Regions from separate parts of the Bacillus sp. z50 genome, predicted to be linked through region 4. Evidence: riboswitches for the same ligand, from Rfam matches in the RefSeq annotation. Region 4 holds a riboswitch; each other region holds the start of a gene.

The links. Region 4 has a riboswitch for cobalamin ahead of AC4G3N_RS01120 (ribonucleoside-diphosphate reductase subunit alpha). Riboswitches for the same ligand answer to the same signal wherever they lie in the genome.
Region 1: another riboswitch for cobalamin. It lies ahead of AC4G3N_RS06510 (ABC transporter substrate-binding protein); the one in region 4 lies ahead of AC4G3N_RS01120 (ribonucleoside-diphosphate reductase subunit alpha).
Region 2: another riboswitch for cobalamin. It lies ahead of AC4G3N_RS16525 (FecCD family ABC transporter permease); the one in region 4 lies ahead of AC4G3N_RS01120 (ribonucleoside-diphosphate reductase subunit alpha).
Region 3: another riboswitch for cobalamin. It lies ahead of AC4G3N_RS12345 (ABC transporter substrate-binding protein); the one in region 4 lies ahead of AC4G3N_RS01120 (ribonucleoside-diphosphate reductase subunit alpha).

Annotation. Positions count from the first base shown of each region.
Region 1 is NZ_JBZFQL010000002.1:134,311-142,031, reverse strand. It holds gene AC4G3N_RS06515 (amidase) at 1-1,187, shown strand, start outside; cobalamin riboswitch at 1,332-1,511, shown strand; gene AC4G3N_RS06510 (ABC transporter substrate-binding protein) at 1,704-2,675, shown strand; gene AC4G3N_RS06505 (FecCD family ABC transporter permease) at 2,677-3,708, shown strand; gene AC4G3N_RS06500 (ABC transporter ATP-binding protein) at 3,710-4,507, shown strand; gene AC4G3N_RS06495 (hypothetical protein) at 4,602-5,129, shown strand; gene AC4G3N_RS06490 (hypothetical protein) at 5,401-5,826, shown strand; gene AC4G3N_RS06485 (PTS sugar transporter subunit IIC) at 6,335-7,363, shown strand.
Region 2 is NZ_JBZFQL010000006.1:218,196-225,916, reverse strand. It holds gene AC4G3N_RS16550 (C39 family peptidase) at 1-11, opposite strand, end outside; gene AC4G3N_RS16545 (gamma carbonic anhydrase) at 115-645, opposite strand; gene AC4G3N_RS16540 (alpha/beta hydrolase) at 756-1,559, shown strand; gene AC4G3N_RS16535 (tetraprenyl-beta-curcumene synthase family protein) at 1,582-2,664, shown strand; gene AC4G3N_RS16530 (LLM class flavin-dependent oxidoreductase) at 2,692-3,693, shown strand; cobalamin riboswitch at 3,742-3,887, shown strand; gene AC4G3N_RS16525 (FecCD family ABC transporter permease) at 4,066-5,118, shown strand; gene AC4G3N_RS16520 (ABC transporter ATP-binding protein) at 5,112-5,903, shown strand; gene mnmM (tRNA 5-(aminomethyl)-2-thiouridylate-methyltransferase MnmM) at 5,943-6,509, opposite strand; gene mnmL (tRNA modification radical SAM protein MnmL/YtqA) at 6,499-7,473, opposite strand; gene AC4G3N_RS16505 (YtzC family protein) at 7,656-7,721, shown strand, end outside.
Region 3 is NZ_JBZFQL010000003.1:611,694-619,414, forward strand. It holds gene AC4G3N_RS12310 (ABC transporter permease) at 134-1,090, shown strand; gene AC4G3N_RS12315 (iron chelate uptake ABC transporter family permease subunit) at 1,077-2,033, shown strand; gene AC4G3N_RS12320 (iron ABC transporter ATP-binding protein) at 2,030-2,794, shown strand; gene AC4G3N_RS12325 (siderophore ABC transporter substrate-binding protein) at 3,171-4,208, shown strand; gene AC4G3N_RS12330 (antibiotic biosynthesis monooxygenase family protein) at 4,270-4,602, shown strand; gene AC4G3N_RS12335 (polysaccharide deacetylase family protein) at 4,734-5,423, opposite strand; gene AC4G3N_RS12340 (DUF6509 family protein) at 5,574-5,876, shown strand; cobalamin riboswitch at 5,903-6,096, shown strand; gene AC4G3N_RS12345 (ABC transporter substrate-binding protein) at 6,207-7,172, shown strand; gene AC4G3N_RS12350 (TetR/AcrR family transcriptional regulator) at 7,325-7,721, shown strand, end outside.
Region 4 is NZ_JBZFQL010000001.1:250,346-258,066, forward strand. It holds gene AC4G3N_RS01115 (ribonucleotide-diphosphate reductase subunit beta) at 1-922, opposite strand, end outside; gene AC4G3N_RS01120 (ribonucleoside-diphosphate reductase subunit alpha) at 939-3,203, opposite strand; cobalamin riboswitch at 3,371-3,552, opposite strand; gene AC4G3N_RS01125 (DEAD/DEAH box helicase) at 3,639-5,879, opposite strand; gene AC4G3N_RS01130 (YueI family protein) at 6,045-6,500, opposite strand; gene AC4G3N_RS01135 (manganese-dependent inorganic pyrophosphatase) at 6,880-7,721, opposite strand, start outside.

The DNA of each region.
Region 1 (7,721 bases), on a different contig from region 4:
ATTTTGTGAAAAAAATTCGTGAGGCAGGATTTGTCATTATTGGACAGACGAGTTCTCCGGAGTTTGGTCTGAAAAATATTACTGAGCCAGCTGTATATGGAGCGACACGTAATCCATGGAACCTGCAGCATTCATCGGGTGGATCAAGCGGCGGAGCATCAGCCAGTATAACTTCAGGTATGGTCCCAATTAGCGGTGCCAGTGATGGCGGCGGCTCTATTCGTATACCGGCATCATTCACTGGATTAGTAGGCTTGAAGCCAACAAGGGGAAGGACACCCGTTGGTCCAGGTGTGGGCCGCCAATGGCATGGAGCTGCGGTAGATTTTGCCTTAACCAAAACGGTTCGTGATAGTGCAGCTATGCTGGATGCCTTGCAAATCATTCAGCCGGATACTGCCTTTCAGGTACCTTTATATAATGGGAGCTATTTGAAGGAGCTTTCGAATCCATTGAAAGAAAGGTTTAAAATTGCTTTTTCCACAAAGTCTCCGGTGGGAACACCCGTTAGTGAAGAAGCTGTAGAAGCGGTACATAAGACAGTCAAATGGCTGGAACAGGCAGGGTTCACCGTTGAAGAATGTGATAATGGGGTAGATGGAATCCGCCTTATGGAAAATTACTATATTATGAATAGCGGAGAAATGGCAGCAGATATACTGTCCATTGAGGAAGCCATTGGACGGCCGATTACCGTTAATGATATAGAGATAGTCACATGGGTACTCAGAACTGCCGGGCAGAATGTATCAGCTGTTCAATTTACACGCAGTTTAGCTGAATGGGATACGGCAGCTGCACAAATGGCCAGGTTCAATGAGGATTATGATTTGTATTTGACGCCGGCAACAGCTTTCTCAGCTCCAAAGGTGGGCGAATTGACGCATACGGATGAACAGAGCTTGCAGTTATTGAAAGTAAATGAACTAAAACCCTCTGAACAGTTAGCAATGGTCTATGAAATGTTTAAACCAAGTTTAACGTATACGCCTTTTACACAGTTGGCGAACATCATCGGACAGCCTGCGATTAGCTTGCCTGTTCATATGACAGATTCTGGCTTACCCCTTGGAGTGCAATTGATGGCTCCAAAGGGAAGGGAAGATTGGCTTCTTAAAATAGGAGCGTTGTTAGAGCAATCCGATATATGGGTTGGACAGAAAGGGAATCCATATATTGGATGGTGATAAAAGTGATAGATCGACTAGAAGATGCGTGTAATTCAGTTGGTCAATTAGAACAGTCATTTCACTTGTTTAAATTTATGTGAATTCCTATATATCAAAAATATCTTCCGTTTACATTTTCAACATGATATATTAATAGTACGAAAATTTAAAACAATCATAAGTGCTCACTTTTGTGAGGTAAAAGGGAATCCAGTGTAAATCTGGAACAGCCCCCGCTACTGTAAGAGCTGATGAAATCACGTGACCACCTTTAAAAGAGGGAAGGTGTGAGAGTAAAGTGAAGCTCAGAGTCAGGAAACCTGCTTATGAATGTGTATTGCTTACTTTTCGGTGGGAAAAGGGATGGCGAACGTAGAGATGATTGTGTCTTTGCGCTGATTTTGACAGCGTTTTTTTGTCTGTGCATGAATCAAGCCTGTTTTCCTTAATCGGGAAGACAGGCTTTTTTATGTTTAATATTTCAGCGTAAATTCGCTAAATATAAATAAATTTTGAAAAAGGGAGAATAGTGAGATGAAAAAGATTGCAAGCTTATCACTTTTGGTGTTCTTATCCGTTTTTGCATTGTTTGCATGCGGAAATGATGAGACAGTAAACAACCAGGAAAAAGAAACAAACCAGGAAACAAGTGAGTATCCGAAAACCTTAACAGACGGTCGTGGGGAAGAGGTGACCCTTAAAGAAAAACCTTCAAGGATTGTTTCGACCACATTGGCTATTGATGAATATTTATTGCCTTTGGTTGATGAGGAGCGGATTGCCGCGGTAACGAAAATGTCTACAGACTCAGGGATTTCGAATGTAGCAGATCTAACAGATGGAATTGATACAAAAATTGAATCAGTCACATCTGAATTGGTGCTGTCACTTCAGCCTGATTTAGTGCTGATTCCTTCCTATGTAGATCCTGAGGTTCTTAAACAAATTGATGCTGCAGACATCACCACCTACCAACTTAAAGATGATTCCTCTATATCAGGTGTATTGGATGGTCTAATGGAGGTTGGTACCATTGTTGGCGAGGAAGATAAAGCAGAAGAAATCATAGCTGATGTCAAAAAGAGGATGTCAGATTTACAAACGAAAGCAAAAGCACAAACAGATAAAAAACGAGTGGTTTACTGGACACAGCAAAATTCTTCAGTTACTGAGAATACTACAATAGGAGAAATCATCACCTTAGCAGGCGGGATAAATGCCATTACAGAAGCGGGCATTACCGGTGAAGAGTATCCTGATTATCCAAATCTTTCAAAGGAAAAATTAGTTGAGATAAATCCAGATGTGATTATTACAAGCGATTGGCAGTATGACGGTTCAAAAGCAACATTCGTCGAGGAATGGCAAAAGGATCCGGCACTTAAAAATCTTAAAGCCTTTAAGAATAATGAAGTGCATGTGATAGATAGCGCAAATTTAACAACGGCTTCCCATTTTGTGATTGAGGGAGCAGAAGATATTTATCAAGTTTTATATGGAGAATAATATGGTTTGTAAACAGTCTAAACAGGTTCTTATTTTTGGAATCCTGATTTGTTCCTTGCTCGTATCGTTACTTTTAGCAACCATGTATGGCGGGGTCATCGTTCCATTTACGGAAACTGTGAAAGTATTACTCTCACTGCTTCCATTTATAGAGTTTGACTATAACCCAATGTATGAAACAATCCTTGTGCAGATTCGCCTGGGGCGGGTTGTTGTGGCTGGATTAGTCGGGGCAGCCTTGGCAATATCGGGAGTCGTGATGCAAAGTGTGTTTCGCAACCCGATGGCTGACCCCGGCATAATTGGTGTTTCATCAGGTGGAGCATTCGGAGGTGTACTGGCCATCTATTTTGGTTTGGCCGCGATCCATTCTCTTTTCGTCCCATTAATGGGCTTTATCCTGGCTGCATTGACTTTGTTTGCAATTTATATGATTGCGACCAATCAAGGAAGGACCTCAGTACTGACATTGCTGCTGACGGGTATTGCGATTAGTTCTTTTTTATCAGCCTGTACCTCTCTGCTAATCTCTTTTTCGAATGCAGGAGTGATGCAGCAGATTGTCCAATGGATGATGGGGAACTTAAACGGGCGTGATTGGAGTCATGTACAAATATTAACTGTTCCTGTTTTATTTTCGATTTGTGTCTTTTTGTACCATGCCAACGACTTAGATATCTTTCTGCTGGGTGAAGAGCAGGCCCAGAATATGGGGATTTCCGTTCAGCGCACCCGTAATCTATTGTTAATTACTGCTTCATTAGTAACTGGAATGAGTGTCTCATTAACGGGAGCCATCGGTTTTGTTGGTCTGATTGTCCCTCATATGATCCGTATGATCATTGGGCCCTCGCATCGAAATTTACTACTGGCTAGTGTCTTAGGGGGAGCGAGTTTCTTGATTCTTGCTGACTTAATATCCCGTTTGGCCATTAGGCCTGCTGAGATTCAAATCGGTATTATTACAGCTTTTTTTGGCGCTCCGTTTTTCCTTTATTTAATTTTAAAAAATAAAAAGAAGGGGGAAATCTGAGATGACAGCTATTTTGAATGCGGAGAAACTCAGCTTTAGCCGTGGCAAACAGGTGATTTTAAAAGCAATGGATATCTCTTTGGAAACTAACCAATTTACCTGCTTGATTGGTCCGAACGGTACCGGAAAATCTACTTTACTGCGCTTAATGGCAGGATTGCTAAAGCCACCTGCAGGGTCAATAGCCTTTAAGAATCATGCTCTCTCTGAGATGACTACTCTTGAAGTGGCCAAAGCAATCACCTATATGCCACAAAGCACGGTCCTTGACTATGAATTTACAGTGAGTCAGGTAGTACTTATGGGAAGGCATCCGCATCGGAAGAAATGGCAATTCTCACAAAAAGATGATAATCAATTGGCAGAGAAAGCGATGAAACAAACAGGAATTTATCATTTAAGAGACCGTTATATCACATCCCTTTCAGGAGGAGAACGTCAGCTTGTTTTCTTAGCTAAAGCCATCACTCAGAATTCTGAGGTTATTTTGTTGGATGAGCCAACTTCAGATCTGGATATTTATCATCAGGTCCAAATTGCCGAGGTCATCCGGGAGCTTGTAAAAGAGGGAAAGGCTGTCTTCGCGGCCATCCATGATATTAATTTAGCCACTCGCTATTGTGATCGACTCATACTTATGGGAAATGGAGAACTCGTTGCAGCAGGGGAACCCGAACAAGTCATTACGGATCTTAACTTGATGCGTATTTTTAAAACTCATACGTATACATACAATGATTCCTATTTTGGAAAAAGGCAGATGATTCCTTATGCCATAGATATAAAAGGGGAGGCATGAAGAATTCATGTGCGATGGCCTTCTATGTGAAGGCGTCGCGGAGTTACCATTATTTCATACTAAAACCTAAGTTTTAAATAAGGAGGAATGAACCTTGAAAAAAGACTGGCGCTACTCCAGTTATCCATTCATGAGAGAAAAAAGCTGTTTAGTTGATTATGAGATTCGCACTGATAGTTTAACCACAAGGCTTGGAGCTGTTTTCCCGTTATTGACTGAGAAAGAGCAAGCAGTCATTGATGACCTTCGTAAGGTTCAAGCGCTATGCTATCATGTGAACGGTTCTGTGCGCGGAAAATTGGCGATAACTGAAGCAGATTTACAGTGGTTGAGTGATAGATATGATTTTTATGTTGAGAAAACAGGGGAAAAGGTAAAACAATTCGTATTACCGCAAGGAAGCAACGCTGCATGCGCACTTCATGTCGTACGCAGTGAGGCCAAGAAATCCTATCGTGCCCTGCATAAAGTTAGTGAAGAGCGAGAAGTGCTAGACATCTTATTTGATTTCCTAGGATTGCTCGCAAATGTTTGTTTTGTGATGGCTGTTTATGTAAATCAGGTGAACGGCATACAGGAAATTCCTTTTGTCAGTAAATCATATGCTGTGAAAAAGAAATGAATGTTTAAGCCTACATCTAAAATAATAGAGTTAGATAGATCTTGTTATCCATTTTTAATGAAGAGAGAATGTATGATTTGATAAAAAGAAAAGCACGATTCTTTCATAACCAAAGAAAGAATCGTGCTTTTTTATGGATGAAAAGAGGACACATTAGTAGGGAATGTAATTCTAGCCATGTTACGATTAAGTTATATTAAAAAGAAACAAGCAGAAGTAAAATTTGAGTTTAATTAAACCGGAAACTAAATACTTTAGGAGTGTTGCCACCGTGCTGGATAAATTTAAACAGAAATTTAACGAAATAAGTAAAAATGGAGTGACCGTTCCTATTAAGCCAGTAATGTTAGAACAACTAATAAAAAGACAGTCTGGCCAAAAAGATATAAAAGTAGAAATAACAACAGGCCACTTGAATATTCGCGGTACAACAGATAAAAATGTTTCATATATGATAAGTCTGAAACCTATTCATATGGAAAAAAGAATGATTATTTTTGAAATTGAGAGTTTGAAGCCTACTGATATGAATAAAGATGAAATTAAAATTTTTAACAGTCCGCCATTTTCAGATTCTACAAATCAGACGGTTAAAATGGATTTTAATTCTTGGGATATCGTGAAAAAGATACCCGTTGGAAAAATTAAATCGTATGAGATGAATGATGGGACAATCAAGTTAACATTATCATTATAAAGAAGAGCGAGGATTTCCGTAAAAGTGCGGAAATCCTTTTTTTGGACCAGAAAGGTTAGACGCAGATCAAAATCATTCATAGATACTTCGCACTGGTTATGAGGTAGGACAAGTTTTGTGTATTTGTCCGTTTTTATGTTACTTTACGACTAAAATAATTAATAAGTATTCGTAAATCAAAATGTGTATATTAGATTATATTTAAAAATAGAATTATTGGCTGTGGAAAGTGGAGAATAAAAAAAGGAAAATGCCGGAAACCAACTGTGGCTGCAAGTTAAAAATATAATATGAATATGAAAATTCAGTAGATAAAAACGTTATGGAATTATTTTGAAGTACAAATTATTAATTTAGATAAAATTTTCAAAATATTTTGCTATTTTTATTTTAGGTGTGTTAATATATCTAAATACTAATATCTCCAATAAAGGAAGGATGCATAGATAAGAAAAAGAAAACATAATACCTTTATTTTTCAGAATATTTAATTAACTACTAAGGGGCGATGGGGATGAAGAGAAAAGAATATATAGTTAATCGAATGTATAAGGCGTCAACGGGAATCGCAAATGCCGTTTTAGTAACATTGGGAATCGGTCTATTATTTGAATCAATTGGGGGTTATTTTGATTGGCAAATGTTCCTTACTATTGGAGGAGCGGCAAAGGTTTTGCTAGCGCCTGCTCTTGGTGCAGGGATTGCCTATCAGCTTGGAGGTAACTCATTAGTACAATTTAGTGCAATGGCATGTGCCACAGTTGGTGGAGCAGCTATACAAAAAACAGCAGAAGGTGCTTTTACAATCGTTACTGGACAACCCATATCGGCTGTATTGGCTGCACTCATCGCTACATATATAGGCAAGAGGATGGTTGGTAAAACGAAATTGGATATTATGGCAATTCCAATTACAGCTATTTTTATTGGCGGGGTTTCAGGAGTTGGATTAGCGGCGGTGACGACACCATTACTAACATGGATAAGTGCACAAATTACAGCCTCTGTAGAAGGCTCTCCTTTAATTGGATCGATTGTCCTATCCTTGGTATTTAGTCTTTTATTAATGACTCCAGCTTCATCAGCTGCGCTTGCGATTGCTCTGCAGTTGGATCCAGTATCAAGTGCAGCAGCTTTGATTGGCTGTACAGTACAATTTGTAGCCTTTACAGCAATGAGCTATAAAGATAATGATTTAGGTGGCTTCCTTGCCCAATCAATCGTGACACCAAAGGTACAGTTTCCTAATTTGATAAAAAACCCAATCTATATTATACCTGCGTTTACAGCTGCCGCAATTGCTGCGCCAATAGCTACGATGGTCTTTGATTTTAAAGTACCGTATGAATTAGGCGGGATGGGGCTAAGCTCGTTGATTGCACCAATAAACATCCTAGCTAATCAAGGGATAGGCATATTCCTCATCTATGTTGGAATAGGGATGGTGCTTCCTGTTATGATTGCTCTTGCGATTCACCGTCTCCTAAAAATGGCTGGAAAGGTTAAAGCAGGTGATCTTCATCTTGAAGTTCAATAGTTGTCTGCTTTGTCTCTTTTGACATATTGACTCAGATAGGGTTTGTGTAAACCGAAGAAGAGAATCTATTTTGAGAAAATATGCTAAAAATGAACCTAAACAATGCATAGAGAAAGTTATTATATCTTCATTTGTAATGAACATATAAAAATTTTACGTGTGGTGGGTAGATGGTTTCTGTATGATGCAGAGACCATCTTTCTTTGTGTACAGAATGATAGCTTAGTTGCTTGTTGATTTAAAATATAAAGTACTTCAGTTTACTTTTAAGTCCAAAGAACGTTTCAAGTAGGCCATGAGTTTAAGAATATGGCTACAATATATTACGATTATTCTTTGGGGTGGTTTATGACTTCGT
Region 2 (7,721 bases), on a different contig from region 4:
AAAGTATTCATAATCCTACTCCTGAAATTGATTTTAAAAAGGTGTATCATTTATAGCTAAATAATAAAGGGAATGGGTATACAATAAAGAGTATACCCTAATGAGGAATGATAATTAGTTATTCTCTTTTAAAGGTTGTATACTTGAATAATAGCGTGCTTTTTCTGCGTATTCCTTATTTATTCTTTCCATGTCTTTACGATCATCATCTGTTAATTCACGAATTACTTTAGCAGGTCTGCCGAAAGCGAGTGTGTTTGGTGGGATTTTTTTACCTTGAGATACTAAACTGCCTGCACCGATGAAGGCACCTTCTCCTATTTCAGCTCCGTCAAGAATAATGGAGCCCATCCCAATCAAAGCATTTTTCTTCACATGGCAACTATGGAGAATGACTTGATGGCCTATCGTTACATTATCTTCCAGGACTAATGGGTTGTTGGGACTTTGATGGAGGACTGAGTTATCTTGAATATTAACATTTTTACCGATAATCACAGGAGCGACATCACCTCTAATGACTGTGTTAAACCAAACACTTGAATTTTCACCGATTGTGACATCACCACTGATAACTACATGATCCGCTAAATAAGCAGTTTGATCGATGGAAGGAATTTTATCTATATATTGATATAATTTCATTACAAAACCTCCGTTTTCTACTGTAAAATAGATAGTTAATAAAAGTGTACATATAAAGCGGTACAGTGTAAATAAAATAAAGCTAAACATCATACAGGAGGAGTTCATCTATGAAAAAGTGGGAAGCTGAGGGGAAAGCCTATGGTGTAATCGTGATTGTTCACGGCGCCATGGAGCATTCAGGCAGATATAAATGGTTAATTGAAAGATGGCTATCAGAAGGGTATCACGTAATTATTGGAGATTTGCCAGGTCAGGGAATGACTTCACGTGCAAATCGAGGGCATATTGATTCATTTGAGGATTATATTGATGAGGTTGATTCATGGGTGAACGAGGCTTATACATTTGGTTTGCCTGTATTCATGCTGGGTCATAGCATGGGAGGACTCATCATCATTAACATGCTTCAACTTAAAGAATATAATTTAGCGGGTATTATCCTATCTTCACCATGCTTTGGAACATTAATTCATCCTCCAAAATTACTTGAATCCATGTCAAAGGTTTTAAATCTTGTTTATCCTACATATAAAAAACCTTCAGGATTAACGGTTGAAATGGCAACGAGAAATCCAGAAGTTATTGAATTTGATTTGAACGATTCACTCTACATCACAAGTGTATCAGTCAGATGGTATCGTGAATTAATTTCAGCTATGAAGGATGCCTTTGATTTTGATGAGGATTTCCCGGATATTCCTGTTCTTGTTATGCAGGCAGGGGACGACAAAATAGTGGACAAGGCTATGGTTAGAGAATGGTTTAACTACTTTCCGGCATCCGAAAAGCATTATAAAGAATGGCCTAAGCTGTATCATGAAATATTTAATGAGCCAGAGAGAGAAGATGTATTTCTATATGCAAAGAGCTTTATTGAAGCGAGATTGCGCAATATAGGGTATATCGTTTAAGGGGTTAGGAGATGGGACACAAATGAAATTACCCACTAGTGATATCAGCTTAGTAAAGAATGTATACAGAAATGTATTTCCAGTTGTTCATCGGGAACTCGCGAGTTGGCAGGCAAAGGCAGAAAAAATCCCTAATGAAGAGCTGCGTACACAGGCCTTATCCAGTATTGCCCACAAAACTTTTCATTGCGAGGGTGGTTCTATATTAGCTCTCGCAGCAGGTGAAAAAAAAGATGATGTCATTCGATTTATTGTTGCGTATCAAACAATCAGTGATTATCTTGATAATCTATGTGACCGCAGTACCTCACTTGATCCTAATGATTTTACGCTATTGCATCAATCTATGAAGGATGCTCTTAATCCGGAGGCCCTGACGAGAAATTATTATGAACTCAGAGAGGAGCAGGAAGATGGCGGGTATTTAGTCGAGTTAGTAAAAACCTGTCAATCTGTTCTTTCAAATATGGTGCATTATCAACATATCGAGCCTTTTTTGAAAAAGCTTTGCACCTTTTATTGTGATTTACAAATACATAAGCATGTTACGTGGGAAGAACGGGTACATAGATTAGAAACCTGGTTCAATGAAAATAAACAGCAGCTTCCAGAAGGTTTGTCATGGTATGAATTCAGTGCTTGTGCAGGATCTACTCTGGGCATCTTTTGTTTAGTTTCATATGCAGTGCGTGATAATTTTACTGAACATTTGGGGAAAGACATATATGAATCTTATTTTCCTTATGTGCAAGGATTGCATATTATGTTGGACTATTTTATTGATCAGGAGGAGGATCGCCAAGGCGACGATTTAAATTTCTGTTTTTATTACGAAACGGAAGAGCAACTGATTGATAGACTTTGTTATTTTGTTGAAAAAGCGAATTTAGATGTCACAAAAATACCGGACAGCAAGTTCCACAGCATGATTAACCAGGGATTATTGGGTATTTATCTAGCCGATTCCAAGGTGAAAGACCAGTTGTCGGTTAAGCAATATACTAAAAAAATGTTAAGCCTGGGTGGCCGTTCAGCGTATTTCTTTTATTGGAATAGTAAGCTGTATCATGCGTTTAAGAGAATGAAAAAGAATAGGCGAGTCTAGCATTCAATACTAAGGGGATGGAGCAGAATGGTGAAATTAAGTATTCTAGACCAGTCACCGCGCTCTGTTGGAGAGCCTTCAGAGCAGGCACTTGCTAATACGGTCAAACTGGCAAAATTGGCTGAGGAGTGGGGATACTCAAGATTTTGGGTCAGCGAGCATCATGATAGTCAAGGCTTGGCAGGATCTTCGCCTGAGATATTGGCAACATGGATTGCTGCTCAAACAGATAAAATAAGAGTTGGAACAGGCGGTGTTATGCTGCCTCACTACAGTGCTTATAAAGTAGCTGAAAACTTCAGAGTATTATCTGGTTTAGCTCCAGGAAGAATAGATTTGGGAATCGGCAGGGCTCCTGGAGGGATGCCAAGAGCAACGCGAGCGTTGCAGGAGGGGAGAGTACAGGAACTGCATCGTTTTCCTGACCAGGTAGATGAGTTATCCTGGTATCTCTATGATCAAATACCGGAATTGCATCCTCTATATGGGTTATCGGCGACACCTACCATTACATCTCCGCCGGAATTGTGGATGCTTGGATCTAGTTCATCTAGCGCAGCTCTTGCAGCTCATAAGGGTATACCCTATAATTTTGCTTTGTTTATTAACAGTGAATATGCTGAAGAAAATATGAAGCATTACCATGAAACATTTCGACCTACAGAGTTAGTACAGAATCCATCAGGTATGGTTACTGTATTTACAGTTTGTGCGGAATCGGACGAAGAGGCAGAATATCTGGCTGGTTCATTGGATTTATCGATGCTGTTTCTTTCACAGGGAATTATAAGAGAGGGAACACCTCACCCAAAAGAAATTCATGAAATGTCATTATCGCAGTTTGAGAAAGCTCGGATTGATTACAACAGAAGCAAGATGATTATCGGTTCTCCTAAAATGATTGGAGAAAAAATTAGAGAGCTGAGTGAACGCTTCTTTACAGATGAAATTATGCTTGTGACAATCACCCATTCATACGAGGCTAAAGAAAACTCCTTCAGATTAATTGCCAAAGAACTGTTGAAATAATAGTGGATTTGCCATTAGTCAATTAATCTATTAGAATAAGAATAAAATCTAATAAATCACTTTAAAAGTGCCTCGGTACACGAGGGTAAAAGGGAAAACGGTTCAAATCCGTTGCAGCCCCCGCTACTGTACTTACTAAATCACAAGTCTGATTTAGTAAAAGCCAGGAAACCTGCTTTTAGAGTTTTAGTACTTATTTTTCGGAGGGAAAAGTAGGCTTATTGTATTCACAGGCGTGAAAAAGTGAATCCTTAGCTCAATACCATCCTGAGCTAAGGATTTTTTATGTGTTGTAGCTTATAATCTTGTTTTAAAGTGCATGAATAATCCGAGGTTCGCCGCCAGGAGTAAAGAGGAATTGAAGTATAAGTTATGAATAATAAAAATAGAACAACCGGTATTTATTTTGGGAGTATCCTGTTTTTGCTGCTCGCTGCGTTGCTCGGCCTGTTTATAGGCAGCGTGGACATGTCATTTAAAGATATTCTTGGGATTCTCTTGAAGAACGTGACCGGCCAGGAATCCTTCTATACCGGTCCAAAAAATATAGAAATGATTATTTGGAATATACGATTACCCCGGGTATTAATCGCTTTATTTGTGGGTGCCTCACTGGCACTTGCCGGTGCTGCCTTTCAGGGGCTTTTGCAAAATCCACTCGCTGATCCATATACTATTGGAATTTCTTCCGGTGCATCGGTTGGGGCAGTGATTGTTCTATTCTTTAATATCGAATTTGCTCTTTTTGGTCAGTTCACATTGCCGCTTGTTGCAATCGTGTTTAGTTTTATAACCTTGTTTATTGTATTTGGTATTACAAAGGCAGCTAGTGTTACCTATGCAAATGAGACCATTATTTTAGCCGGTATAATTATGAATTCATTCATTGGCGCTGTGGTCTCACTTATCATTGCGCTATCCTCAGGAGATCAAATGAGGGAGGTATTAAACTGGCTGATGGGCAGTGTGGCTATGAAAAATTGGGGACACGTCAGTATATTGATTCCCTTTTTTATTATAGGAGCTTCCATAATTTTATATCATTATCGTGAACTAAATGGGATGGCTCTTGGAGATCAATCCGCTCAATATAATGGTATCGATGTGAAACGAAAGAAAATAATCATTATTATCGGGGCTGGACTATTAACGGGTGCAGCAGTTGCCGTATCAGGAGCTATTGGCTTTGTTGGACTGGTTATTCCACATCTTGTTCGCCTTCTTGCTGGTGCTGATCATCGCCACTTACTGCCATTATCCATGATTATTGGAGGTGGATATCTCGTATTGGCTGACTTGATTGCACGTACGATTATCAACCCGCAGGAATTACCAATCGGTGTCATTACTGCCTTAATCGGTGCACCTGTATTTACAATCTTACTGATTAAAGAACGCATAAAAAGAAGGAATTTGACATGTTAACCGTAGAGAGCCTCAGTGCAGGCTATCATAAAAATAAGCAAGTGCTTCAGGACTTTTCTATTAAGGTTGAGAGCGGAGAATTTTTTGCTCTTCTTGGTCCAAATGGAAGCGGTAAGACGACATTGATTAAAAGTATATTGGGAAAAATGGAATATAAAGAAGGGACTTCAATCATTAATGGGAAAAGGACCTCATCCTATAAAACCGGAGAATTGGCTAAAATTGCTGCCGTGTTAAGTCAGGAACATATGGTGGGTATAGATTTTACGGTGGAAGAAATCGTACTATTAGGCAGGTATCCTTATCAGGAGAAGGGATTTTTTAATCATTACCGTAGTGAGGATTACGCAATTGTTGATGAGTGTCTTGCTCAGACAAACACGCTGAAATTTAAGTATACATACTTTTCGTCATTAAGCGGAGGGGAAAAGCAACGTGTCCTTTTAGCAAAGGCTTTGGCCCAGCAGCCAAAGCTCCTGTTTCTCGATGAACCTACAAATCATCTGGATGTAAAGCATACAATCGAATTGTTAAATTTATTAAAGAGGCTCCAGCTTCAAAATGGGCTGACGATTGTCGCCATCCTCCATGATTTAAACATGGCAGCTTTATATGCAGATAGATGTGCTTTGCTTAAGGATGGAAGGAAGGTGGCGGAGGGTGGAATAGATTTACTTTATGATGAAACATTGCTTTCATCTGTATACGAGGTAGATTTGGTAAGTCGCCCTCATCCTATTACGGGAACACCGCAAATCTTTTTTACCCCTGAGAACTATAAATGATTATATAAAAAGTGTGAGCTTCCATAAGCTCACACTTTTTTAACGTTTTTCGATAGCGATAATAAATGGTGGATTGTTTTTTTGATTCATAAATCGGTATTCCAGCACATGGGCCTTATCCTGTGGAAGCTCTGTAACGAATTTGATTAATTCGTCACGTTCAATGTCTCCGCCGGGATGACCGTGATAGATGACAAGAACTATGATACCTTCAGGCTCCATAATTTCAAGTAATGACGTTACAGCCTGAATCGTAGTAGGAGCGGTTGTAATAATTTCTTTATCGCCACCAGGTAAATAGCCTAAATTAAAGATGGCACCTGTAACAGGTTTACCAGTTGGGACAAATTCCTGTAAACGCTCATGACCTGCATGAATCAGTGTCACCCGCTTCTGAAGCTCATTTGTCATCAGTCTCTCTTCCGTTTTTTGCAAGGCAGATTCCTGAATGTCGAAGCTGTATACATGTCCATCCGGACCAGTTAAATTTGCTAAAAATACGGTGTCATGCCCATTTCCCATCGTACAATCAATGGCTATATCACCAGGTTTAACTGCTTTTTCAAGCAATAGTCTTGCGAAGGGGAGGATACGATCAAGCTTCATTTATGACAGCATCCTTACTTGGTACATAAAATTTACCTTGATAGCTATTGCGACGCTTCAATTCAGCATCGATAGCATTTAATACTTCCCATTTATTAACGCTCCACATTGGTCCAACCATCAAATCAATCGGACCGTCACCTGTAATACGATGGACAATCATTTCAGGCGGAAGGATCTCCAACTGATCACAGACGAGATTGACATATTCATCTAATGAAAGGAATTCCAGCATTCCTTTTTCGTATTGTTTTACCATTGGAGTGCCCTTTAAGAGATGCAATAGGTGAATTTTAATTCCCTGTACATCCAGTTTAGCAACTTCTTTAGCTGTCTCCATCATCATTTCTGGAGTTTCAAGCGGCAGTCCATTAATAATATGGCTGCAAATGCGTATACCGTGTTTCCGAAGTTTGTTTACTCCCTCTACATAGGTTGGATAATCATGTGCACGGTTTATGATATTAGCTGTTTTCTCATGAACAGTTTGCAGGCCAAGCTCAACCCACAGGTAGGTACGTTCATTTAATTCAGCTAAATATTCTACAACATCATCAGGCAGACAGTCTGGACGAGTGGCAATGGATAATCCGACTACACCTTCCTCGTTCATGACAGTTTCAAATTTTTCTCGTAACACCTCGACTGGTGCATGGGTATTTGTATAAGCCTGGAAATAGGCCATATACTTGCCGTCCTTCCATTTTTGATGCATTTTTGCTTTTATATCGGCAAATTGTTTTTGCAAATCTTCAGCACGATTGCCGGCAAAATCGCCGGATCCAGCGGCACTGCAAAATGTACAGCCACCAAAAGCTACCGTGCCATCACGATTCGGACAATCAAATCCACCATCGAGAGCTACTTTAAATACCTTGTGACCAAATTGATTGCGTAGATGATAATTCCATGTATGATAACGTTTATCGTCACTTGCATATTGAAAAGGGTTAACCTGTTTCATTACAAAAACCCCCTGTTTAGATTTCAAGAACATAAACTCCATTTTACCACGCTGATGTATACTTTCCAATTGACTATTATTAGCAGCTTTAAAAATCACTAATCTTTTTAATTTCAAAGGGGCATAATGGATAATGGATGAGCTTTTGTAAACCAATCCAATGAAAAAAGGAGAGGGTATCTTTGGCTACACGAAAATCCATGGGTGAGTGTATGGAACGATGTACTAATGCAATTGAATTTGCAGAA
Region 3 (7,721 bases), on a different contig from region 4:
TTCATTTTATCATTGGTAATGATTATCACTAGATGTTGATTTTACTATTTTCATTGACTATAATTAAAGACGACTCAATAATGATTATCATTATCAGTAATGTTGTTGAGAAACTAATTTGACGGGGATTGCAATGAGACTATGGATGTTAGTATTAGTAACTATTATCCTATCCTTTATTTCGCTATTTATAGGGGCTATTGATATTAAACCGAGTGATTTACTAGATTTAGATTCAGACAAGACGCAAATCTTCTTGATGAGTCGATTACCACGGTTAATGGCCATTATTTTAGCTGGTGCAGGAATGGGAATTGCGGGCTTAATTATGCAAAGCTTAAGCCGAAACAAGTTTGTATCACCGACAACGGCTGGTACGCTAGATGCAGCAAAACTAGGTGTCATTGTCTCTATGGTGTTTTTTACTAATATGTCCTATATGGGGCAAATACTATTTAGTTTTGCATTCGCATTAATTGGTACATTTATTTTTATGAATTTACTTGAGCGCATTAAATTCAAAGATGTCATATTCGTCCCTCTTATCGGAATTATGTACGGTAATATCATCGGGGCGATTTCAACATTCATTGGATATGAAGCGGATGTTCTGCAAAATGTAGATACGTTTTTCTTGGGGAGTTTTACCTTGATCGTTTCAGGACGCTATGAACTGTTGTATGTAGCGGTTCCAGCAATTATCATTGCTTATCTATATGCAAATAAATTCACAGTAGCTGGTATGGGTGAGGATTTTGCGAAAAACCTGGGTTTAAGTTATCGTACAGTGTTAAACATTGGTCTAGTTATCGTAGCGGTAATTTCTACAACAGTCATTTTAACGGTAGGGATTATTCCGTTTTTAGGGTTGATTGTACCAAATCTGGTTTCCCTTTATCTGGGCGATAATTTACGTAAAACAATCCCTCATACAATATTCATGGGGGCGGCATTCTTATTGGCATGTGATATTCTAAGCCGATTGATTGTCCATCCATATGAGATACCTGTAAATACTACAGTTGCAGTAATTGGCAGTGCGATCTTCTTAATTATGTTGTTTAGGGGGAAAGCATATGCGAAAAAATAGTGTAAAGCTAATTATTTTAGCTGTTATTGCAATTGGATGTATGGCTTTATTTGCTTTCTATAATATTCAGGGCGGTTTTAGTTACGCCTTTCCAAAGCGTATTGAGCGCATAGTTGCTATGGTTATTACCGGAACGGCAATTGCGTATGCAAGTGTTATATTCCAAACCATTACACATAACCGTTTATTAACACCATCTGTTATGGGGATCGACTCGATGTATGAAGTCGTTCAAACTGTCATTTATTTTACGGCAGGGTCGGCTTCAATCTTCGTTGTAAGCCGTTACTTAAACTTTAGTGTAGCAATCATTGCGATGGTAGTATTCGCATTGATTTTGTATCGTTTTTTATTCAGGGCAGATAAATATCCAATTTTTCTTCTATTATTAGCAGGTATGATACTTGGAACATTACTCGGAAGTCTGGTAACGTTCATGCAAGTTCTAATTGATCCTGTGGAATATGAAAGTTTGCAAGCTCGCTTGTTTGCCAGCTTTATGAACGTGAAGACGGAATTACTGAGCATTGCTATTGTTATTTTATGTACCGCCTTTATATATGGCTATCGGTTATTACGTGATTTAGATGTTGTATCACTAGGTCGAGATAACGCGATTAATCTTGGTGTCGCCTATGATAAAATCGTGCTGAAAGTGCTGATTCTATCGTCTATTTTAATCGCTACTTCTACCGCACTGGTTGGACCTGTAACATTTTTAGGATTAATTGTGGCGAATTTAGCCTATCAATATTTGGCTACATATAAGCATTCGATATTAATCATTGGGGCAAGCTTGATCAGTATTATTGCGCTTGTCGGAGGACAATTTCTTGTTCAGCATGTTTTCCATTTGAATACAACGATTAGTGTCGTTATTAACTTTGTCGGTGGGATTTACTTTATTTACTTATTACTAAGGGAAAGTAGGAAAGCAGGATGATTGATATTAAAGGGCTTTCTAAAAGCTTTGGGAAAAAATCTGTTATTGAAAATGTAACATTGCAAATCCAACCAAGAGCTATCACTTCTTTTATTGGTCCAAATGGCGCTGGTAAATCAACGTTATTATCAATGGTGAGCCGTCTCTTAGATGCTGATACAGGTGAAGTATTTTTAGATCAAACTGACGTTAAGAAAATGAAATCAGATGCTTTTGCAAAGCGGGTGGCTATTTTAAGGCAGACCAATCACTTGAATATTCGTTTAACCGTACGCGAGCTTGTTTCTTTTGGACGCTATCCATATTCAAAAGGGCGGCTGAATGCAGATGATGAACGAATTGTAGACCAAGCACTGGAGTATTTAAATTTAACAGATATGCAGGATAAGCTGTTGGATGAGTTATCAGGCGGTCAAAAACAACGTGCCTTTATTTCAATGGTTATTGCACAAGATACGGATTATATTTTATTAGATGAGCCATTAAACAATCTGGATATGAAACACTCTGTGCAAATTATGAAAATACTGCGCAAGCTGGTAGATGAGTTAGGGAAAACGGTTGTAATTGTCTTGCATGATATCAACTTTGCTTCTGTATACTCTGATCGCATAGTGGCGTTAAAGGATGGGCGTCTGATAAAGGACGGTCCAGCGCATGAGATTATTAACTCAGAATCCTTGCGTGATGTATATGACATGCATATTCCTGTACAAGAGCAAGATGGATGTCGTATATGTGTATACTTTAATTCACATTAGATTCTAAAATAGATTCTGGCCTTATATTTTTGGAACAATTGACAGCAGCAAAATCTTGTTCAAGTTAAGGGTCGTATACTTAAGTTTTCGCGAAGACTCCAAAATAGCTGTTATTTTGGAGTCTTTTTTTATAGTATTTCTTTTGCTGAGCACATTTCTAACTGATATTTAACTTTTCAAGGAGAGAATATCTCGAGAATGATACGAAATCATCCATGTCTAATTCTCGTTAGGTCAGATAGGAAAAATAAAATTATTTATCAAACACTTCAAAAGAGTTGACATATTTTGTGATTCTCATTTAGAATGATAATGTCGATTGAAAATGATAATCGTTTTCAATTACCAACAGCGTATTTTAGGAGGAGAACAAAGGATGAAGAAATGGAAAACTTTAACTGCTTTGGCAGCGTTAACATTAATGTTGACAGCTTGTAACTCAGGTGACGAGTCAACAACAGGGGAGTCTTCTGAGACAAAACCAACAGAAGAAAAAGAAACTGTCGAAAGTTCTAAATTTCCAATGACAGTATCTTCCTTAACAGAATCACGTGAAGATGAAGAAAAGGGTACGACAACTACATTTGAAGAAGTAAAATTAGATAAAATGCCAGAACGCATTATTGCTCTGGATTATGGCTTTTTAGATACACTTGATGCATTAGGTGTTGAAGGAATCGTAGGCGTAGCTGCTGGTGGCGGTAAAGGAAATATGCCAGCGCATTTAAAAGAAAAATATGTTGCTGAGGGTGTTGCCGATGTTGGTACACTAAAGCAAATCGATTTTGAAGCAGTAGCAGCTGCTGAGCCGGATGTTATTTTCATCTCTGGTCGTCAAACACCATTTTATGAACAATTAAAAGAAATCACACCTAACGTTATTTTCATTGGTTCTGACAATGATAATTACATAGAGGCTGTATATGAAACAGTTGATTTAGCAGCTCAAATCTTTGATAAAGAAGAAAAAGGCAAAGAATTGAAAGCTTCATTACAAGAAAAAGTTGATGCAGTAAAAGAAAAAGCTGCTGGTTATGAAAATGCATTGGTAGCGATGTACAATGACAAGAAAATCTCCGGTTTCGACAATGGTGAAGATTCACGTTTCGCATATGTATATAATGACTTTGGCTTCAAGCCAGCAACAACTGATATCGAAGCATCTTCCCACGGTTCTGATTTCTCTTATGAGTCAATCCTTTCTGTTGATCCAGAAGTATTGTTAATTATCGACCGTACTGCTTCTGATGTAGAAACAATTAAAAAAGATATTGAAAATGATATTATCAAAAAAACCAGTGCTTACAAAGAAGGCAAAATTGTCTACTTAGACGGTGTTAACTGGTACTTCTCAAGTAACGGTGTAACGACTGAAGCAGAAAAATTAGATGAAATCTTAAATGAATTAAAATAATCTTCATAACAAGGAGCATGTCTCAAGTGGGGCATGCTCCTTTAATAAGGGGCGATTATGTATGTTTGTTCAAATCCGTAAGTGGATAGTGACAGAGGGAAATTCAGACAAGATATTGGAACGCTTCAAAAAGAAGCCAGATCAAGGTCCGTCGTTAATTGAGCAGCGTGAAGGCTTTATAAGTCGGGAGTTATTAGTGAAAAAAACAACGCGTGGGGAAGAAGAAGTTGTCATGATTATCCGCTGGGAATCAGAGGAAGCATGGAAAGCATGGGAAAAGAGCCCTGAGCATATCGCTGGCCATAAAGCGAAAATCAAGGAGCACGGAGGTAAGCCCCCAAAGCCAGAATACGTAATCAATATGGAACATGGCAATTACCTTGTAGTCGAATAATAAAAAACAAAACGCCCCTACCTGAAAGGGCGTTTGTTTTATAATGTAAACCTTATTTCAGGTTAGAAAAGAAGCGTTACAGAATAATGGACAGCATTTGCGATTTGAACTGATAGGAGTATTTATCATTTTTAAAATTCAAAAGTTGGTGTGGACTCATCCATTATTTTAAAGGTGTATCCCTTATGTTTCAGACGGCGAATGATTTCCGGAAGCCCATCCACGATTGTTGTATTGCCGTTAAAATCATGCAGGAGGATATAGAGATTTTCTTTTTCACCTACCCCTTGCATAATTAATTTAAGTAATTTTTTTTCTGGAATTGGAGGATTTAATCCATCGTTAGCATCGCAGTTCCAATCATAATATTTATATCCTCTTTTTATTACCTCAGTCTTTAATTGATCCATTAAATCAGTCCCGGCATATTGTTTTGCGACATAGTTATTGGAGCCGCCGGGGAATCGTAGGATTTTCGGGCTTACGCCTACTTCCCTTTCCAAAAATTCTTCCAGTTGAGTAATGTCTTTAAAAAAAGTATCCTTGGATCGATAGATTTTGGAATAATTATGAGAATAGGAATGCAGTCCAAGAGCGTGTCCATTTTTTACGATATCTTTATATAAATACATATGTCCCGGGCTGGCTGTTCCCGTTACAAAAAAGGTTGCCTTAACATCCTGAACTTTGAGGATATCGAGGATTTCCTGTGTGATGTTTGAGGGACCATCATCAAAACTGAGGTAGGCTGTCTTTGCAAATGTTTCAGATGGAATAAGAAGCTGGATAATGAGCAATGTGAGAACAGATAGAGTACGCATAATAAACTCCTATGGATTAAGTGATTTTAATATAGTTTTTGATTCTTGTTAAAAAATATTCCTAAACGGAGTTGAATAATTGGGTAAAATGTTTAATAAAGAGATTGAACATGTATAATAGACATAAGCATTTTAGAAAGGTTGATAAAGATGATCGAGATACAAAGTTATACAGTTGAGAAACTGGAAGACCCGTTTGGTATCCTTTCTGGAGAAAGGTTCGAATATGTACTGGAGATTTCCGTTCCCGAGGAAGATGAACTATATACCGATAAGGGTCTTCTGTTGCGTGTTATATATGTAATGGATGAAAATCAGGACCAAATTTCAAAATATGAGTTTATAGAAAGTGAAACACAAAGTATTTTGGATTTTGAGCTTGAGGAAGATGAATTATCGATGGTTTTACAATTTTGCAGGGAACATACTGATGTTGAATATGAAGAAGAATGAAGATAGCTGATTATATAAAAAATATAAATATTGAATAGTGTAAGAGTGCCTTATTTATTAGGATAATAGGGAAACCGGTGCAAATCCGGTGCAGCCCCCGCTACTGTATACGCGGATGAAATGATTTGTAAACCACCGGCTCTTTGTTTAGAGCATGGGAAGGTAAATCAGAGTAAATTGATGCGTCAGCCAGGAGACCTGCTCTTTCTTTTGTATGTACTATTTTTCGGAGGGAAAAGTAGGCGTCCAATCCTGTTATTTTAATGTGGATTTTCGCCTTAGCTTTTTTCGAGCTAAGGCTTTTTTATTATGTTGGAAAGGGGAATAACTATGCTAAAAAAGCAAAACTATTTATTTTTATTTATGCTAATGCTTACGCTATCTATGTTAATGTTTGGGTGTTCGTCAACTGAAGATGACTCAAACCAGAAGAAAGAGGTTTCTGAATCAACGTCCACAGCCTTTCCTGTTGAGGTAAGGGATGGATCCGGAGAAAGCATCAAGATTGAGGAAAAGCCGGACACGATCGTATCCTTGCTGCCAAGCAATACTGAAACGGCCTATGCACTAGGTCTTGGAGAGAAAATCATTGGTGTATCAGATTATTGTAATTTTCCTACAGAAGCTGCTGACAAACCTAAGGTCGGCGGGTTAGAAATCAATATTGAAAAAGTGTTGGAATTAAATCCGGATCTTTTATTGCTTTCTGCCAGTCATTTTAATAATGCTAAGGATACCATTAAACAATTCCAGACAGCTGGTATTGATGTTATTATCGTACCTGACGCCAATTCGTTTGATGGTGCATATGGAACAATTGAATTGATTGCTAAAGCAACCGGAACATCAGACAAAGCTGATGAAATTATTTCGGATATGAAAAAAGAAGTAGCAGAAATTAAAGAGAAAGCAAGTGCTATAAAAGATAAGAAGAAGGTTTGGATTGAAGTATCTTCCTCACCGGATTTATATACAGCGGCTAACGGAACCTATATAGACGAAATGCTTGATATCATTCAGGCAGAGAATATTGCCGCTGATCAAGAGGGTTGGGTAACAATGAATGAAGAACAAGTCATTGATCGCAATCCTGATGTTATTCTTACTACATATGGCTATTATATTGAAAATCCAGAAGAAAAGGTATATGGAAGAAAAGCTTGGTCCGAGGTACCTGCCGTTCAAAATAAGCAGGTTTATGATGTAGATAATGACACAGTGTCAAGACCGGGACCACGTTTAACAGAAGGCTTGCAATTGATAGCTGAAAAAATCTATCCTGAAATATTTAAATAAACATTTTCATTTAAGAGCCGCCCATTTTACTTTGGGAGGCTCTTTTTTTGTTGAAGAAAATAAATTAAATTTTCTAACAATTTTGTTGAAATTTCCCTTTTGTGTAGGTATGATGATACCAATACGTATTCGTACTCACACATGGGATTGGAATGATAAGAATGTTATATGTAAATGACCTGCCGACCGAAGCAAGAGATAAAATGCTATATGCAGCCCTGCAATTATTCACTACAAGAGGTTACAAGAATACATCAGTTCTGGACATAGTTGAGTATGCACATGTCTCGAAAACAACGTTCTACCAACAATTCGGCAATAAAGAGACTTTGATTGTTGCACTTTGTGAAAGTTTGATTGGAGAAGTTGCAGAAGAGATTAAGCTTGCAGCTTTACGGGAACCACGCATTGGTTATAAAGCATATGCCGGAATTCTTCGCTATTTGGAAATTTGCTTTTCCAATAAGGCTGTTGCCAATTTTATTTTACTCGAATCAGTCGGAGTTTCTTTCGAAGTAGAACTGGTCAGACGAGAAGCACTTAAAAGTT
Region 4 (7,721 bases):
CCTCTGGAAACGGAGATCTTCCATACCCCAACTGATTGCAACGCTTATTAGCCATAAACTGGATATATTGTTCGAGCTCAGCCATCGTAATTCCCTCGATTTTATTTCCTATAACTTTATGACCCCATTCAATCTCAAGCTCTGCTGCAGTTCTGAAGGTTTCAATCGCAAAATTTTTCAATTCTTCTGTATTTGTTTCGGGATGTTCAGTCAATATTACTTTAAAAATCTTCTCAAACAGCCCAACATGGATCTGTTCGTCTCGATTTATATAATTAATCATCGTCGAAGTTGCCACCATCTTTTGATTTCTGGCCAAATTATAAAAGAAAGCAAAGCCTGAGTAAAAGAAGAGCCCTTCCAGGATTACATCATAGATAATCGATTTAAGTAGATTTTCGATTGTTGGGTTTTCTGTGAAATCCCGATAGCCATCTGTAATAAAATCATTTCGTTTACGCAAAATCTCTTCAGTTCTCCAATATTCAAAAACTTCATCTTGCTTGCTTTTCTGGACAATACTTGACAATACATAGGAGTAGGAATGGTTATGAATGACTTCTTGCTGCGCCAGCATAATCATCAATGCATTCAGAGATGAATCGGTCAGATAGTCGGCGACTTTACTGGCATAGTCAGACTGGATACTATCAAGCAATGCCAACAAGCCTATAATTTTTAGAAAGGATTCTTGTTCAATTTCTGAAAGATTTGGAAATTGTTTCGCATCATTCACCATATTAATTTCAAAAGGCGTCCAAAAATTAGATAGCATTACTTTATATTTAGGATATGCCCATGGATAGCGCACATCATCCCAATTTAAAATATTTGAATTTCTGCCATTAATAATACCCGTTGAACTATTCGGTGCTTCCCGATCGACTAATTTACGTTTTTCCACTATTGTTTTTGTATCCATTATATTTCCCCCATCCTTATTGGCAGCTTTCGCATTCTTCTATAACAGCGCTTGAAGTAGAACGTACATAGTATGTTGTTTTTAATCCGGTCTCCCATGCAAGCAGATGCAAGTCTAATAAATCACGTGCTTTAATATCATTACGGACATACAAATTAAACGAGATTCCTTGGTCGATATGTTTTTGACGACGTGCATTTTGGAGAATGCTCCATTTTTGGTCAATTAAATAAACGGATTTATAATACCACATTGTCTCCAGATTCAAGTCAGGTGCAGTCACTGGAATACGGTAATTCTTCTTCTCTTCGGAATATTCCCTTCTGAAAATTGGATCAATTCCGGATGTAGAACCGGCAATAATCGCAGTTGAAGAATTTGGTGCTACGGCCATAAGATAGCCATTTCGAATTCCGGATGTATGCACTCTATTTTTCAATTGACTCCAAGCATCTGAATCATAGCCTCTTTGGTCAAAATAAGATCCGGTCTCCCAATCAGATCCTTCAAAAAATGGGTAAGCACCTTTTTCACCAGCTAAATCCACACTTGATTTAATCGTTAAATAAGCGATTTTTTCGTATAATCGGTCACAGTATTCAACGGCTTTCTCTGATTCCCAGGCAATGCCCTCAAGCGCTAATAAATGATGCCAGCCAAATGTCCCAAGTCCTATAGCACGATAATTTTTATTCGTTATATTTGCCTGAATGACCGGGATATTATTTAAATCAATGACATTATCAAGCATTCTCACCTGTATCTTAATTAAGCGTCCAAGGACATCTTCCTTTACAGCTTTGGCAAGGGAGATAGACGAAAGATTACATACAACAAAGTCACCCGGTGTTTTTTCAATAATAATTTTCCCATCCTCGGTTCTTTGTTCAATAACTTTGGTAGCACTTTGATTTTGCATAATTTCCGTACATAAATTACTGCAATATATCATTCCTTTATGGCGATTAGCATTAGAGCGGTTGACCGTATCCCGATAAAACATATAAGGTGTTCCTGTTTCAAGCTGAGAAATCATGATCGCCTTAAACACTTCAATGGCAGGTATTTCTTTTTTGGAAAGCTGCGGATGATTGATACATTCAGTATATTTTTGTCTGAATTGGCCATCCCCTGCTTCTTCATCAAAATAATCTTCAAGAGAATATCCCATTACTTTTCTTACTTCATGCGGATCAAATAAATACCAGGTACCCCGCTCCTTGACCATTTCCATAAATAAATCCGGAATGCAAACACCAGTAAATAAATCATGCGTTCGAAAACGTTCATCCCCATTATTTAAACGCGCTTCGAGGAAGGCAAATATATCCTTATGCCAAACATCCAGATAAACTGCAATGGCACCCTGTCTTTGGCCCAGTTGGTCCACACTGACGGCGGTATTATTTAATTGCTTCATCCATGGTATAACTCCTGAGGAAACACCCTTAAATCCTTTAATATCACTGCCTCGCGCTCTAATTTTCCCTAAATAAACACCTATTCCTCCGCCATTTTTAGATAGATTGGCAATATCGGTGTTTGAATCATAGATACCTTGCAAACTATCATCAACAGTATCGATAAAACAACTGGATAATTGGCCATAGCTTTTCCCAGCATTAGCAAGCGTAGGAGTTGCCACCGTCATATATAGATTGGATAAGGCCCAATATGCTTCTCTTATTAATTTGATTCGCTGTTCTTTAGGCTCATTCATCATTAATGTCATGGCAATAATCATAAACCGTTCCTGAGGAAGTTCATATAAGCTTCCATGATGAGATTTGGCTAAATAGCGATCTGCCAGCGTCCGAATGCCAATATACGTAAACAACTGATCTTTTGATGAATCGATGACTGCTTCGAGTTCATTGATTTCGTCTTCCGTATATTCATTTAACAATGCTGGATTATAAATCCCCATATCAGTCAATAGTTCAACAAGCTGATGAAAGCTCCCATATTTGTGTGTTAAATCATATCCCCGGCTTTTTGAAGCTTTATCATATAACTGGTCTAAATAAATAGTTGCCGCCACAAATGTCCAATCAGGCTCATCAGCAGAGATACGCTCTACGGCGCTTAGTACCAGTAAATTCACCAACTCTTTCTTGCTATAGTCAGACTTATACTCAAGTGCTGTCTTGATTTTTTCTAAGTATTCCTCTGCTGAATAAATAGATGTATAGGAACTAACACATTCCTTTATGTATGTTTCTATGCTTTTTAAATTTATGACTTCCAGACTTGCATAGTTTGATTCGTAAGATACTGCCATACTAATTTCCCCCTTATTGTTTGCCGATAAATCGATTAAAAACGTCTGTTCCCTCCACGCAAAAAATCCCATTGCCTAAAAATAAGCAATGGGAAAAGAAATAATAACAAGATTGAACTGTTCAATATTGCTATTTCATCCGTTCCACCCTCATTGCTCCCGATAAAGGCAAACCAGTGAAAAAGGCAGGTCTCCTGACTCATGCTTCGCTTTACTCTAAGTCCTTCCCATAGATTTCTCTACAGTGGTTTACTTATTTCATCAGCATTTACAGTTGCGGGTACAGTTCCGGATTTTAACCGGATTCCCTATTAAGTCGTAATACGACACCTTAAACACGTTAAAATCAATATATAGTATTTTAATTTAAAAACAATAACAACATATAGAATTATAAATCTTATATGTGAAAATAGCAACTAAAATTCCGACAATTTATTTAGGCAATTGCTGGAGAAATTGATTGATAAATGCTTCGGATTCCAATCGAATTCCAATGTATGGCGGATGAACACGTTTATTGGCTTCAAGAGGAACCCCCAACCACAATACTTTTTGGTCAAAGATGACAAATGTGAAGCTTGGCCCATTCTGAAGATGGATATCCGGATCCAAATAGGAATGGGAATCTGGAGAATACATCATCAGTCTTGTTCTTGAGTTCCTCGTCTTCACTCTTTGAACAAAATCCGATGATAACACACTGGAATTTGGCAAGGAAAGGATAATGGAAGATTGGGCTTTTTTTAAATCCTGATAGAACCCTTCCAAATTTCTTGCATAAATCCATTGTAATTTTGGATGATGGTTGGCAATCCATTTGCCTATTTGATCCATATTGACCATTTGATTCCGTTTCATTTGATATTGAACGAGCTGATGAAGAGTTTTTGTATGCGAAACTTTTGATTCTATAAACTCCACATCGCTGACATGAATCAGTTTCCCTTTTGTTCTGGTAATTGCAACATTTAACAGCCGTTCACTTTCCCTGCCCGTTAAAAGCATCCCTGCCCGATTTTGCGGATAACTATCTACACTATCAAATACCATTACTTCCCGTTCACTTCCCTGGAAACGATGGACAGTGGCAGCCAATATATCATGCAGGCCGTTCTCTTCCTCATATAGATCTTTAATTAATGTTTCCATCAATTGTGCCTGCGCACGATAAGGGGTTGCATAACCGATTGATTTACTCCCATTGCTGTAGGCTTCATGAATAACCTGAAAGGATAACAATAGATTCATCAAATTCATTCTAGAACCAGAGGAAGTGCCCGTAAAGCAGTGTTCCCCTGTGAAGCTCGTATTTAACAGTACGGAAGCACGATCTACAAAAGGTGTCTTTGAAACGATATCTTTTTTATTTATATGAACACTTGGATGATCGCCAACCAGTGAATTATAAACATATTGGTTCGTAAAAGCGGAGATATCCGGATGCATTCTCCTCTGTTCCTTTAATAAAAACAAATGAGTATGAAGTTTTCCCCCACGTGCAATATCAGCAACACCGGCACGATGGAAGATGTCCTCCTTCAGCCAGCGGTCTACAAGCTCTCCCCTCGAAACCGCAATAGGAGGTAATTGCTTAAAATCCCCACAAATAATACAACGCTTGGCAAGTGCGCCGGCAAAGGCAATTTGCGGGATAAAGGCCATACTGGCTTCATCAATGATAACTAGATCATACTCTTGTTCAAAAATACTCGGGTCCATTGCTGCTTTCGCCAAGGTAGTCCCAACAATGAAGGCATTTTTGACTAAATGAATTTCTTTTTGCCTTATTTTCTCTAAGATTCTGCCCAGTTTTTTTTCAAGGTCAAGAAGCTGCTCCGAGTCACGTACGCTAAAAGACAGAGACAGATCTTTTTTTAGCAGTTTCTTTTCTTCATTAATCGAATCCCTTTCCTTCACTAAATGTCCATCATGACTTTCCAATAATTTAGCCGGCAATATATCCCCATGCATCAGAAGACCCTCACCAGTTTGAGAGCCGTAACGTAAAATATCTCCTTCATGAAAACGATCCGCTCGTTTAACAAATGCCGTAATTTCGGCAAGCAGGACATCCACAGCCTGATTACTGTGAGAGAGAACTAATATACGTTTCTTTTTAAAATATTTATTGGCTGCCGTTCGTGCTAAAGTATACGTTTTTCCTGTACCAGGCGGTCCCCAAACATATGTGACCGGGTTATATTTTGATCTGGCATATAATTCGCGTACCGCGCTTTTACTTGTTTTGTCCGTTCGTTTATCAGGCATGGAAGGCTCCATGATCCGTTTAACCCGACTTCTTTTCCGCTTACTTTTCCTGATATCATCCAGTCTTTCAATCAGCTGATCTAAAAGTTCCCATGGGTCATGATAAATCGTAGCCTCTTCAATCAATTCACCTATTGATTGTTCAAGAGACAGAAGCAAACTATTGCCCTCAGAGGATAGGATTCTGGCATCAAACCGACTCCCGCCCCATTCCAGCTTAGCAATCGTTCCAACAGGTATACGCAAAATACTGGATGACTCAAAATAGTACGTAAAAGAATCACCTGACATAATCTTATTGCCATTCATCAGGTGATAGCGGGTACTTCCATATTTTTTTAAATACTGAATCTCTTCTTCAAGTGCTTCCTGCCATTCTTCAATATACTCTTGTGTTGAATTCATTCTTTGTGCCCCTCAAATCATAAACCTAAATTATCTCTAATTTGATAACTATACCATACAAACTAAAACTAGAATAGTCGATGGCACATACTCACCTAACCGAAACATGCATCCAGACACCGTATTGTTTCTCGTATTAAGGGGTGCACAGTTATGACATTTTGTTTATGATTTTTTTGTAAAGAGTTGCTTAAGTGATTCAAAAAAACCTGTCTTTTTTTCTGTCTCCTCAGTATTAGTTTCTTCCTGTGCCGGTTCTTCTAATGTAATGTTATCGTTATTAATTGCATGATCATAGGCCAATACCAAACCATTAGGTGAATTATAGTCTTTATTGGTCACGATTTTAAATTGAATCCCATGTTCATCTGCTGCTTTAACGAATTTCGATAGATGGGAATAATTAATGTGGCCATTTAAATAAAGCTTAGCGCCCTTATTTTTTTTCAATAGGTCAATAAATCCATGTGGGATTTGTTTTTGAAAAACCTGAGCCTGTGTTAATGCGACAACCACACGTTCACGTAAGCTCCCAAGAAATACTTTCCGTTCAGCAGGCTTTATTTCTTTAACGCCATGTATCCCTTCCTGTAAGTAATCATCTACTGTTTTCTTATTCATTTTATTTCCTCCTTGCATACTAATTAACATATGTAAATCGTTCTTAACTTGAGCTTATGTATTAGTTTGGTTAAATGCCTTCTCAACGATTCCCTATTCGGAAAACCTGATTATTATCTTTACTATTTTTTGATTGATCTGCCTGCATTATGTATTTTAAAGCTCGCTATTTGTGTACCATTATTGATATGTCCAATCGACACTCTGGATATGAATATATAAAAAGGCACCTGTTAAAAACAGGTGCCTTGTTCGAAAAAATTGAGGCGAGTCACCACACTCCACATAGTGTGTACCATAAGGTATGTGCTCGACTTACACAATTCAGCTCATCGCATATATTAATATAACATCATGCCAGAAATTTTGCAAGTAAAATTTACGATAATGCTTCTGTTAATGCTGGAACTACCTGTTTCTTACGGGAAACAACCCCTTTTAGAACAGCTGTATTATTTACCAATGTTACATGGAAAGCTTTTTCAACAGCTGCAGCTTTATCACCAATAGCAAGGGCAACAGAATCATTTGTTAGGATATCTGTTACAACTAATAGAAATAAATCCAGACCCTTTTCATTAATAGCTGCCTGCATAGCTGCTTCGAGTTCAGCTTGCTTCGCCATTACATCGTTTGTATCAACTGCATTCACTTGTGCAATTTCCACTTTTGATGTGCCCATGGAGAACTCTTTAGCATCCAAAGAAATTAATTCTGCAATAGTTTTCTTGCTTAAATCTGCTCCAGCTTTTAACATTTCCAATCCGTATTCTTCTGCATTAACACCAGCTATTTCAGCCAATTCTTTTGCAGCAGCAACATCTTGCTCCGTGCAAGTTGGAGATTTAAATAATAAAGAATCAGAAATAATAGCGGATAACATTAAGCCAGCTACTTCTTTTTTGATTTGAATTCCGTTTTCTTTGTATAGCTTATTTAAAATGGTTGCTGTACATCCAACCGGCTCAGCACGGTAATACAATGGATCAGCTGTTTCGAAATTTGCAATACGGTGGTGATCAATAACCTCTAATACTCGAACCTGATCGATATCATCCGCACTTTGCTGTCTTTCATTGTGGTCTACAAGAATAACTTCCTGTGTTTCTTCCGCAACCTTCTCAACCAAACGGGGAGCTGCCACTTTAAATGTATCAAGTGCATATTGTGTTTCACCATTAATCGCACCAAGTCGAATCGGTTCTGCTTCAACACCCAACT